Regions from separate parts of the Pseudactinotalea sp. HY160 genome, predicted to be linked through region 2. Evidence: predicted binding sites of a transcription regulator. Region 2 holds the regulator's gene; the other holds the start of a gene.

Region 1 (4,415 bases), on a different contig from region 2:
ACCGAGTAGGGACGGCGTCGCACGGCCTCCGTCAGCTGCCCGCCCTCCTCGTAGCCGACGTAGCCGGGTGGCGCCCCGACGAGGCGCGAGACCGAGTGCTTCTCCGAGTATTCGCTCATGTCGATGCGCACGATCGCGCGCTCGTCGTCGAAGAGGAAGTCGGCGAGGGACTTGGCCAGCTCGGTCTTGCCCACCCCGGTCGGGCCGAGGAAGAGGAAGGAGCCCGTGGGCCGGTCGGGGTCGGAGATGCCCGCCCGCGATCGGCGGACCGCATCCGATACGGCCCGCACGGCGGCCTTCTGGCCGATGAGGCGCCTGCCGAGCGCGTCCTCCATCCGCAGCAGCTTCTCGGTCTCGCCCTCGAGCAGGCGGCCGGTCGGGATGCCGGTCCAGGCACCGACGACCTCGGCGACCTCGTCGGGGCCCACGTGATCGGCGATCATCGGGTCCTCGACCTGGCCACTGTGGTCGGCCTCCGCCCGTTCGGCGGCCTCGATCTCGGCCTCGACCTGCGGGATCTCGCCGTTCTGGAGCCGCCCTGCCTCCTCCCAGCGCCCCTCGCGCATGGCACCCTCGAGGGTGGTGCGCAGCTCGTCGAGCCGCACGCGCAGGTCGCCGATCCGGTTGTGGCCGGCCTTCTCGGCCTCCCACCGGGCCGTGAGGGATCGCAGCTCCTCGGTGCGGTCGGCCAGGTCTGCCCGCAACTTCTCCAACCGGGCCCGGCCGGCCTCGTCGGGCTCGGATTCGGTGAGGTAGGCCTCCTCCATCGTGAGCCGGTCGACGCCGCGGCGCAGTTCGTCGATCTCGACCGGGGAGGAGTCGAGCTCCATCCGCAGCCGGGAGGCGGCCTCGTCGACCAGGTCGATCGCCTTGTCCGGCAGCTTCCGGCCCGTGATGTACCGGTCCGAGAGGGTCGCGGCCGCCACGAGTGCGCCGTCGGAGATCGTGACCTTGTGGTGCGCCTCGTACTTCGGTGCGATCCCGCGCAGGATCGCCACCGTGTCCTCCACCGACGGCTCCCCCACGAACACCTGCTGGAATCGCCGCTCGAGGGCCGGATCCTTCTCGATGTGCTCGCGATATTCGTCCAGGGTCGTGGCCCCGACCATGCGCAGTTCGCCCCGGGCGAGCATGGGCTTGAGCATGTTGCCGGCGTCCATCGCGCCCTCGCCGGTCGCGCCGGCTCCGACGACGGTGTGGAGCTCGTCGATAAAGGTGATGATCTCGCCGTCGCTCGAGGCGATCTCGGCGAGCACGGCCTTGAGGCGCTCCTCGAACTCGCCTCGGTACTTCGCCCCGGCGACCATCGCGCCGAGGTCGAGGGCGATGATGCGCTTGTCGCGGAGGGATTCGGGCACATCGCCGTTGACGATGCGCTGGGCGAGGCCCTCGACCACGGCCGTCTTGCCCACGCCGGGGTCGCCGATGAGGACCGGGTTGTTCTTCGTGCGACGCGAGAGCACCTGCACCACGCGCCGGATCTCCCCGTCACGGCCGATGATCGGGTCGAGCCTGCCGGAGCGGGCGAACTCCGTCAGGTCCGTGCCGTACTTCTCGAGGGCCTGATAGGTGCCCTCCGGGTCGGCGCTCGTGACCCGGGTGTTGCCGCGGACCTGCGGGAGCGCATCGCGCAGGCCGTCTCGGGTGACCCCGAGACCGCGCAGCATCTCCCCGATCGGCCCGTCGGCGGTCATGCCGATGAGCAGATGCTCGGTGGAGACGAACTCGTCGCCGAGCGACGTGGCCTCCGAGCCCGCTGCGTTGATCACGCTCATGAGGGCGCGTGAGGCCTCCGGCTGGTTCACCGTGCTCCCGCTGGCCGTGGGCAGCACTGCCACCTGGGCCGCGACCCGTCGATCCAGCTCGGCGCGGTTGACGCCGATGGCATCGACGAGGGCACCGGCCACGCCCCCCTGCTGGGAGAGCAGGGCGGAGAGCAGGTGGATGGGTTCGAGCTGCGGGTGACCGGCGGCGACCGCCTGCTGCAACGCCGCGGCCACGGCCTCCTGCGACTTGGTGGTGAGTTTGGTGTCCATCGGACCTCCGTGAGAAGTGAACAGTGTGCTACTCGTCTCAACTCTGACAAAGTTGAGTCTATTCCACTCAAGTCCAGATCGGGAGGGTGGCGCGCGACGACTCGGGCGGATCGGGCTCGGCGCACGCCGGCCGAGGCGGGCCGGGTCGGCCGGCGTGCTCGAGGTCGAGCGGCTGCGAGGATCCCGCACCGACCCATTGCCTCCCCTGCCGTCGCCCCCTACACTCTGCGCACCGGCCGCCGACGGCACGGCTCCGGGGCCATGCCCGGGAACACGCTGGAGGAACCATGCCCGCTCACACGCTCCTCGTCGTCGTCGCTCACCCCGACGACGAGTCCTTCGGCTGCGGCGCGCTCATCGCGGGCGAGGCCGCGCGCGGGGTCGACGTCGTCGTCGCGAGCGCCTCCCGCGGGGAGTTGGGGGAGGACGCGAGCGGCCTGCACCCGAGCCCGGCGATGCTCGGCGCCGCCCGAGAGGTGGAGATGCGTCGCGCGGCCCGCGTGCTGGGCGCGAGCCGGGTGGAGATTCTCGGCCTGGGCGACTCGGGATGGGACGGTGAGGCCCCGTCCGGATCGATCGTCGCCGAACCCGAGCGCCTTCGCATGGAGCTGACGCGGCTGCTCGAGGCGCACCGGCCCGATGTCGTGGTGACGATGGATCCGAGCGGGTCCGACGGCCACCGGGATCACGCGGCCGTGGCCGAGGCGACGACCGCCGTTTTCGGCGACCGCGTGGACTGGCCGGCCGCCCTGTACCACTGGTGCATGCCCCATTCGATCATGGACGACTGGCTGCGCGAGATCGCCGCCGCCCAGCCGGACAGCGTGTACGCCGGCACCGACATGGGCCGGCCGGACGACCACATCACGACGATCGTCGACGGCACCGGCGTCGCGGAGCGAGTCTGGCGGGCGATCGCCGAGCACGCGACCCAGGACTCCCCGTTCGAGGCGATCTCGGCCGAGCTGGCCCACCGGTTCGTCGCCGTCGACCACCTCGTCCGGATCCACCCCGCGTGGCCCGGCGGACCGCACGAGCGGGCGTTGTGCTACCCGAGCCCGTAACCCGCTCGTTCTACCCTGGTCGGGTGAACCTGCATTCCGTGCGGCTCGCCGGCGGCACCGGCGATCTCGTCGACGTCACGCTCACCGCCGGCCGGGTCTCGGCCGTACGTCCGGCGGCTCGTCCCACCGATCGCGACGCCGACGGCGCCGATGGCGCGAGCTGGCACGGCGCCTGGGTGCTCCCGGGCCTGTGGGACCACCACGTGCATCCGGTCGACTGGGCCGCCAGCACGCACCGGCTCGACCTCACCGCCCACACGAGCGCCGACCAGGTGCTCGACGCCGTGGCGGGTGAGTTGCGTCGTCTCCACGCTCGGAGCGGCGGCCGGTCCGAGACGATCGAGCGACCCGGCGACTCTGGTGACTCTGGTGCCGCCCGCGACTCTGCAGGCTCTGCAGGCACCGGCAGCCCTGCCGGCCCCGACGAGCTCACCGGACACGGCCTGTGGCATTCGCGCTGGGAGCGCAGCTGGGGGGATCCGGACGGCCCGTCCCTCGCCGCGCTCGACGCGGTGACCGGGACCATGCCGACGACCCTCATCAGCGCCGACCTGCATTCCGCGTGGTTGAACTCCGCGGCGCTCGAACGCTACGGCCTGCCCCGATCCCCCTCGGGTCTCGTGGCCGAGACCGACTGGTTCGAGATCATGTCCCGCGTCGGCCGGGCGAGCGAGGCCACCCGGGACGCCCGCGTGATCGAGGCCGGTCGGGCGGCGGCGGCCCGCGGGATCGTGGGCATCGTCGACTTCGACCCGATCGACACCCACGCGGCATGGCGCCGGCGCGTCGCGGCCGGATTCGACTCCCACCGCGTGCGGGCGAGCGTGTGGCCGGACTTCCTCGACGCCGCGATCGCGGCCGGGCTGCGAACCGGCGACCAGCTCCCCGGGGCCGGGCCGCTCGTGCGCATGGGCTCGCTCAAGGTCATCTCCGACGGCTCCCTCAACACCCACTCCGCGTGGTGCCATGACCCGTATCCGGGCGGCGGTCGAGGCGCGGCGAACGTGAGTGGCAGCGAATTACGGACGACGATGCGCCGGGCCGCGCGAGCGGGTGTCAGCTCGGCGATCCACGCCATCGGCGATCGGGCCGTCGGTGCCGCGCTCGACGCGTTCGAGGCCGCGCGGGCGACCGGCTCGATCGAGCATGCCCAGCTCGTGCGCGACGAGGACGTGCCCCGGCTCGCCCGGCTCGGGCTGACCGCGAGCGTGCAGCCGCTCCACCTGCTCGACGACCGGGACGTGGCCGAGCGCCTCTGGCCGGGCCGGACGGGCCGGGCCTACCGCTTCGCCGACTTCCTCGCGGCGGGGGTGCC
Region 2 (4,415 bases):
CGATGTGCACCGCCTCGAGCGTCGGCGCCACGTCGAGGGCGACGGGGGCCTGGGCCCACGGTCCGAGGAGTTGCACGAGCGTGCGCACGGCCCAGAGAGCGGCTCGGGGGCTGTGCGCGACGATCCGCACGCCGTTCTCGTCGACGTCGAGGGTGTACGCCTCCTCGTCCCGCCCCGCTCCCACGCTCAGCGACTCGTCGATGGCCAGGGAGACGGCGCAGTCCTGCCCGGTCGGCAGGGTGAGCCCGGTCGAAGTGCCGATGGCCTCCCGGAGCCGGTCCGCGACCGCCTCGAGGGAGGCGTCGGAGAGGGAGAGGCACGAGTCCGCCGCGAGGGTGAAGCCGGTGCCGCCGGTCGCCGTGGCCTCGAGCGGCAGCGGCACGAGGGAGGCGTCGAGCGGCACCGCATCGACCGGGGGCTGCCCGATCGGCGTGCCGAGCACCTCGATCTCCCATATCGCGAGCGCCCACTGCTGGCTCTTGCCCGAGATCTGCAGGCGCAGGTGGCTCCCGGTCGCGGGCTCGTCGAGCTCGGTCACCACGATGCCGTCGCGCACACCCGTGATCCCGGTCGCGATCTCCTCCCAGCGGACCCCGTCCTCGGAGATCGAGAGCGCATAGGGGTCGCCGAAGGTGTTTCCCCAGTCGACCGCGACCTCGGAGACCGCGGACTCCTGGGCGAAGTGGATGTCGATCCACGCGTCGTCGGAGTTGTTCGCGCTCCATCGGGAGGAGTCGGGCGCATTGTGCACGGTGGGATCGGAGCGGTTCTCCGCGGGCCCGTGGTCACCGTCGATGGTCAGCCGGGGCCCCCACCGGTCACCGACCTCCTGGCCGGAGGCGGTGACGATCGAGGCGAGGGACAGGTTCTCGGGATCGCCGGTGTCGGCCGCCGCCGGGATGACCATCGCTCCCGCGAGGGCGAGGCTCGCAGTGGCCGCGAGCACCACGGTCGAGGCGCGGCCATGAGCGATCTCCGCGCGAAGTGTCTGGTTCGTCATTGAAGAACTCCGTTTCAGGCGCGCCACTACGATGCGCCGCGATCTAAAACGATCATAACTGCTCAGGAATGACCGATGCAACCTGCGCAGTCGGCCCGTGACCCACGGGCGTTCGCGAGCGTTTGCGGACTCGTCGCGGGTACGGGCGCGACCATATGCGCCGGCGCGCCGGCGCGACGGCGCAACCGTCCTACCGTCCGCCGCGAGGCCGCCCACCGCAACGCGCACGCGATCCGGACCGGGCGCCGTCCACGCGCACGTGCGGATCCGCGCGCGACGGCACGGGATCGACAGCGGCGACGGCGCGGCGATCGCTAACGGATGGCGCGCTGCCCGGAGACGTCCCACCAGTGATGCACGAGGTCGTGCAGGGCGTACTGCAGCAGGGTGACCACGGTGAACCGGGTGCCGTCGCTGCGCAGGCCGGTGCGCTCGTACTCACTCGCCGGCACGGCGTGGATCGCGACGGCGAGGGCGTGCGCGGAGTGCTGCAGCTCCTCGGCCACGGCCCGCGGCGCGCGGCTGCCGTAGCCGCCGTCGACGGCCGCCCGGTTCTGGTCCCAGTCGGGGAACTCCGGGTCCACCCGGATGAGGATGAGGCCGAGTCGGCGGTCGAACACCTGACACACCTCAGCGACGTGGGCCGCGTACTCGATCGGCGACCAGACCCCGGGTGCCGGGCGCCGGTGCAGATCCGCGCTCCCCGAGGTGAGCAGGCCCTCGAACGCGGCGGCGATCCGTGTGGCCGCGTCGGCCACCTGAACGGGCTCGAAGTCGGCCGACGTGAGCCCGCAGTCCGGGCAGGTCCGGCTCAGCACCCAGGTCCAGTCCTGCGTGTCGACCGGGACCTCGGGGCCCTGGGCGTGCTGGGGTGTGTCGGCGCTCATGCCGCCCAGCGTAGAACGATCGGCGCGGCCACGGTAGGGCACGGGCGGGCACGGCGGGGCTGCTCGGGGCGGTCAGCGCCCCTGACGCCACACGACGAGGGCCCGCGAGGCCCCCTCGGCGCGCCGCAACCGCGTTCCGAGCGGGAGGGCCACGACGTCGCCGCTGCTGCTCGCCGCGAACACCCGCTGTGAGGTCGCCTGCCGCTCCCGCAGCCGGGCGTTCTCGAGCTCGAGTTCCTCGTTGCGGACGGCGAGCTCGAGGATGCGCTTGATGCCGGCGAGGTTGATGCCCTCCTCCTGCGAGAGCCGTTGCACCTCCCGCAGCACGTCGACGTCGCGCGGGGAGTACCGCCGTCCCCGCCCGGCGGTGCGCTGGGGCACCACCAGGCCGAGGCGGTCGTAGCTGCGCAGGGTCTGCGGGTGCATCCCGGCGAGGTCGGCCGCTATCGAGATGAGGTAGATCGGGGCGTCGTAGCGAGCCATGGGACGACCCTCAGGCCTGCGCCGCTTCGGCCAGGCCGACCCGCGGGTCGGTGCCGTCGCCGGCGGCCTCGAAGTCCGCGAGCGCGCGCGCCGCATCCTTGCCCAGCTTCCGGGGAACGGCCACCTCGACGGTGACGATCAGGTCACCGGCGCCCTTGGCCGACTGCACGCCCCGGCCCTTGACGCGCAGCCGGGTGCCCGACTGGGTCCCCGCGGGCACCTTGAGCCGGACCGGCTCGCCGCTGAAGGTCGGCACCGAGATCTTCGCCCCGTTGACCGCCTCCGGGAACGTGATCGGCACCGTCATCGTCAGGTTGCGGCCGTCGATCCCGAACACGGGGTGCGGGTCGACGGCGACCGTGACCACGAGGTCACCGGCCGGTGCACCGCCGCTGCCCGGGCGGCCCTTACCCCGCAGACGGATCCGCTGGCCGTCGTGCACGCCCGCCGGGATCCGCACGTTGAGGGTCCGGCCGCCGCTCATGGTCAGCGCCACCTGGGCGCCCTCGACCGCCGCACGGAAGCCGAGCGTGGTCGAGGCGGCCATGTCGGCCCCCCGCTGCGCCCCGAAGCCGGCGGGCGCGCCGCCGCCTCCGAAGAGGCCGCCGAGGAGGTCGTCGATCGGGACGCCGCCGCCGGTGGAGTAGCCCATGCGGCTCCCCCCGTGCGCGCCGCCCGCGAACATTCCGCCGAAGAGGTCCTCGAAGCCGCCGGCGGCCCCGCCGGGGCCGGAGGCGAACCGTGGTCCGCCCCCGGCCATGGCGCGCAGGGAGTCGTACTGCTGGCGCTGCTCGGCATCGGAGAGGACGGCGTACGCCTCGCCGATCTCCTTGAACTTCGCCTCGGCCGCCTCGTCACCCGGGTTCTGGTCCGGATGGTACTGGCGCGCCAGCTTGCGGTACGCCTTCTTGATCGCGGCGTCGTCGGCGTCCTTGGGCACGCCCAGCGAGGCGTAGAAGTCCTTCTCGATCCAGTCCTGGCCGGTCATGCCCCACCTCCTGCTCGCATCACGTTCACTCCGGTCCGGCGACCCCGACCCGCGCGGGCCGGACGACCCGGTCGCCCACGCGGTAGCCGGGCTGCATCACGACGTCGATGACGTCGGTGGCGACGTCCTCGCTCGCGCGGTGCATGAGCGCCTCGTGCACGGTCGGGTCGAACTCCTCGCCGACCTGCCCGAACCGTTCGACGCGGTAGCGCTGACTCAAGGTGGTCTCGAGCTTCTCCGCGATCGACGCGAACGGGCCGTGCAGCTCGTCGTGCCGGCGTGCGAGCTCGATGTCGTCGAGCACCGGGATGAGCGCCTCGACGGCGTCCGCCTGCCCGCGCCCGAAGGCGTCGGCGGCATCGGCCTTCGACCGCTGCACGTAGGTGTTGAATCGCTGGTCGAGGTTGTACAGGTCGGCCTTCGCCCGCGCCAGGTCGTCGGCGAGGTCGAGCGCCTCGGCCCGCACGGTGGCCAGTTCCTCGGACTCGGGTGCGGCATCCTCCGCGCCGGCGGCCCCGGGGGCGGTGGCGCCGCCGGCTGCGGCGGCGCCACCCTCCCGAAGTTCGCCGGTCACGGGGTCCAGCTTCCGCTTGTCACGGATGACCGGCTCCTCCTGATCGGCTGGGGTCACTTCTTCTCCTCGTCCTCATCCACGATCTCGGCGTCGACGACGTCGTCATCGTTGCTGCCACCGGCGGGGGCCTCCCCCGTCGCGCCCTCGGCTCCCGCCGCACCGTCCGCGCCCTCGGCCTGACCGGCGGCGTAGAGCGCCTCACCGATCTTCTGGGACTCGGTGGTCAGCTCGCTCTGGGCGGTCTTGACCGCCTCGAGGTCCTCGCCCTTGAGCGCTTCCTGCAGCTTGGTGACGGACTCGCGAACGCTCGCTGCGACGTCCTCAGGCAGCTTGTCGGCGTTGTCGGTGAGCAGCTGCTCGGTCGAGTAGACCTGCTGCTCGGCCGTGTTGCGCACGTCGGCCTCCTCGCGGCGCTTGGCGTCCTCGGCGGCGTGGGCCTCGGCCTCGGCGACCATGCGGTCGATCTCCTCCTTGGGCAGGGCC

What was found. The regulator HspR, encoded in region 2, represses chaperone genes until heat shock. The targets are predictions, from matches to a motif close to AAGTTGAGTCNNNNNGACTCAACTT.
Region 1: the regulator HspR is predicted to act here: its motif matches at 2,086-2,110, upstream of clpB (ATP-dependent chaperone ClpB).

The regions. Positions count from the first base shown of each region.
Region 1 is NZ_WHMT01000028.1:20,194-24,608, forward strand. Features, by position in the region: gene clpB (ATP-dependent chaperone ClpB) at 1-2,036, opposite strand, end outside; gene GCG21_RS15495 (PIG-L deacetylase family protein) at 2,324-3,100, shown strand; gene GCG21_RS15500 (amidohydrolase family protein) at 3,124-4,415, shown strand, end outside.
Region 2 is NZ_WHMT01000011.1:11,322-15,736, forward strand. Features, by position in the region: gene GCG21_RS11035 (family 20 glycosylhydrolase) at 1-1,000, opposite strand, end outside; gene GCG21_RS11040 (DinB family protein) at 1,315-1,887, opposite strand; gene GCG21_RS11045 (heat shock protein transcriptional repressor HspR) at 1,960-2,370, opposite strand; gene GCG21_RS11050 (DnaJ C-terminal domain-containing protein) at 2,381-3,358, opposite strand; gene GCG21_RS11055 (nucleotide exchange factor GrpE) at 3,384-3,989, opposite strand; gene dnaK (molecular chaperone DnaK) at 3,986-4,415, opposite strand, start outside.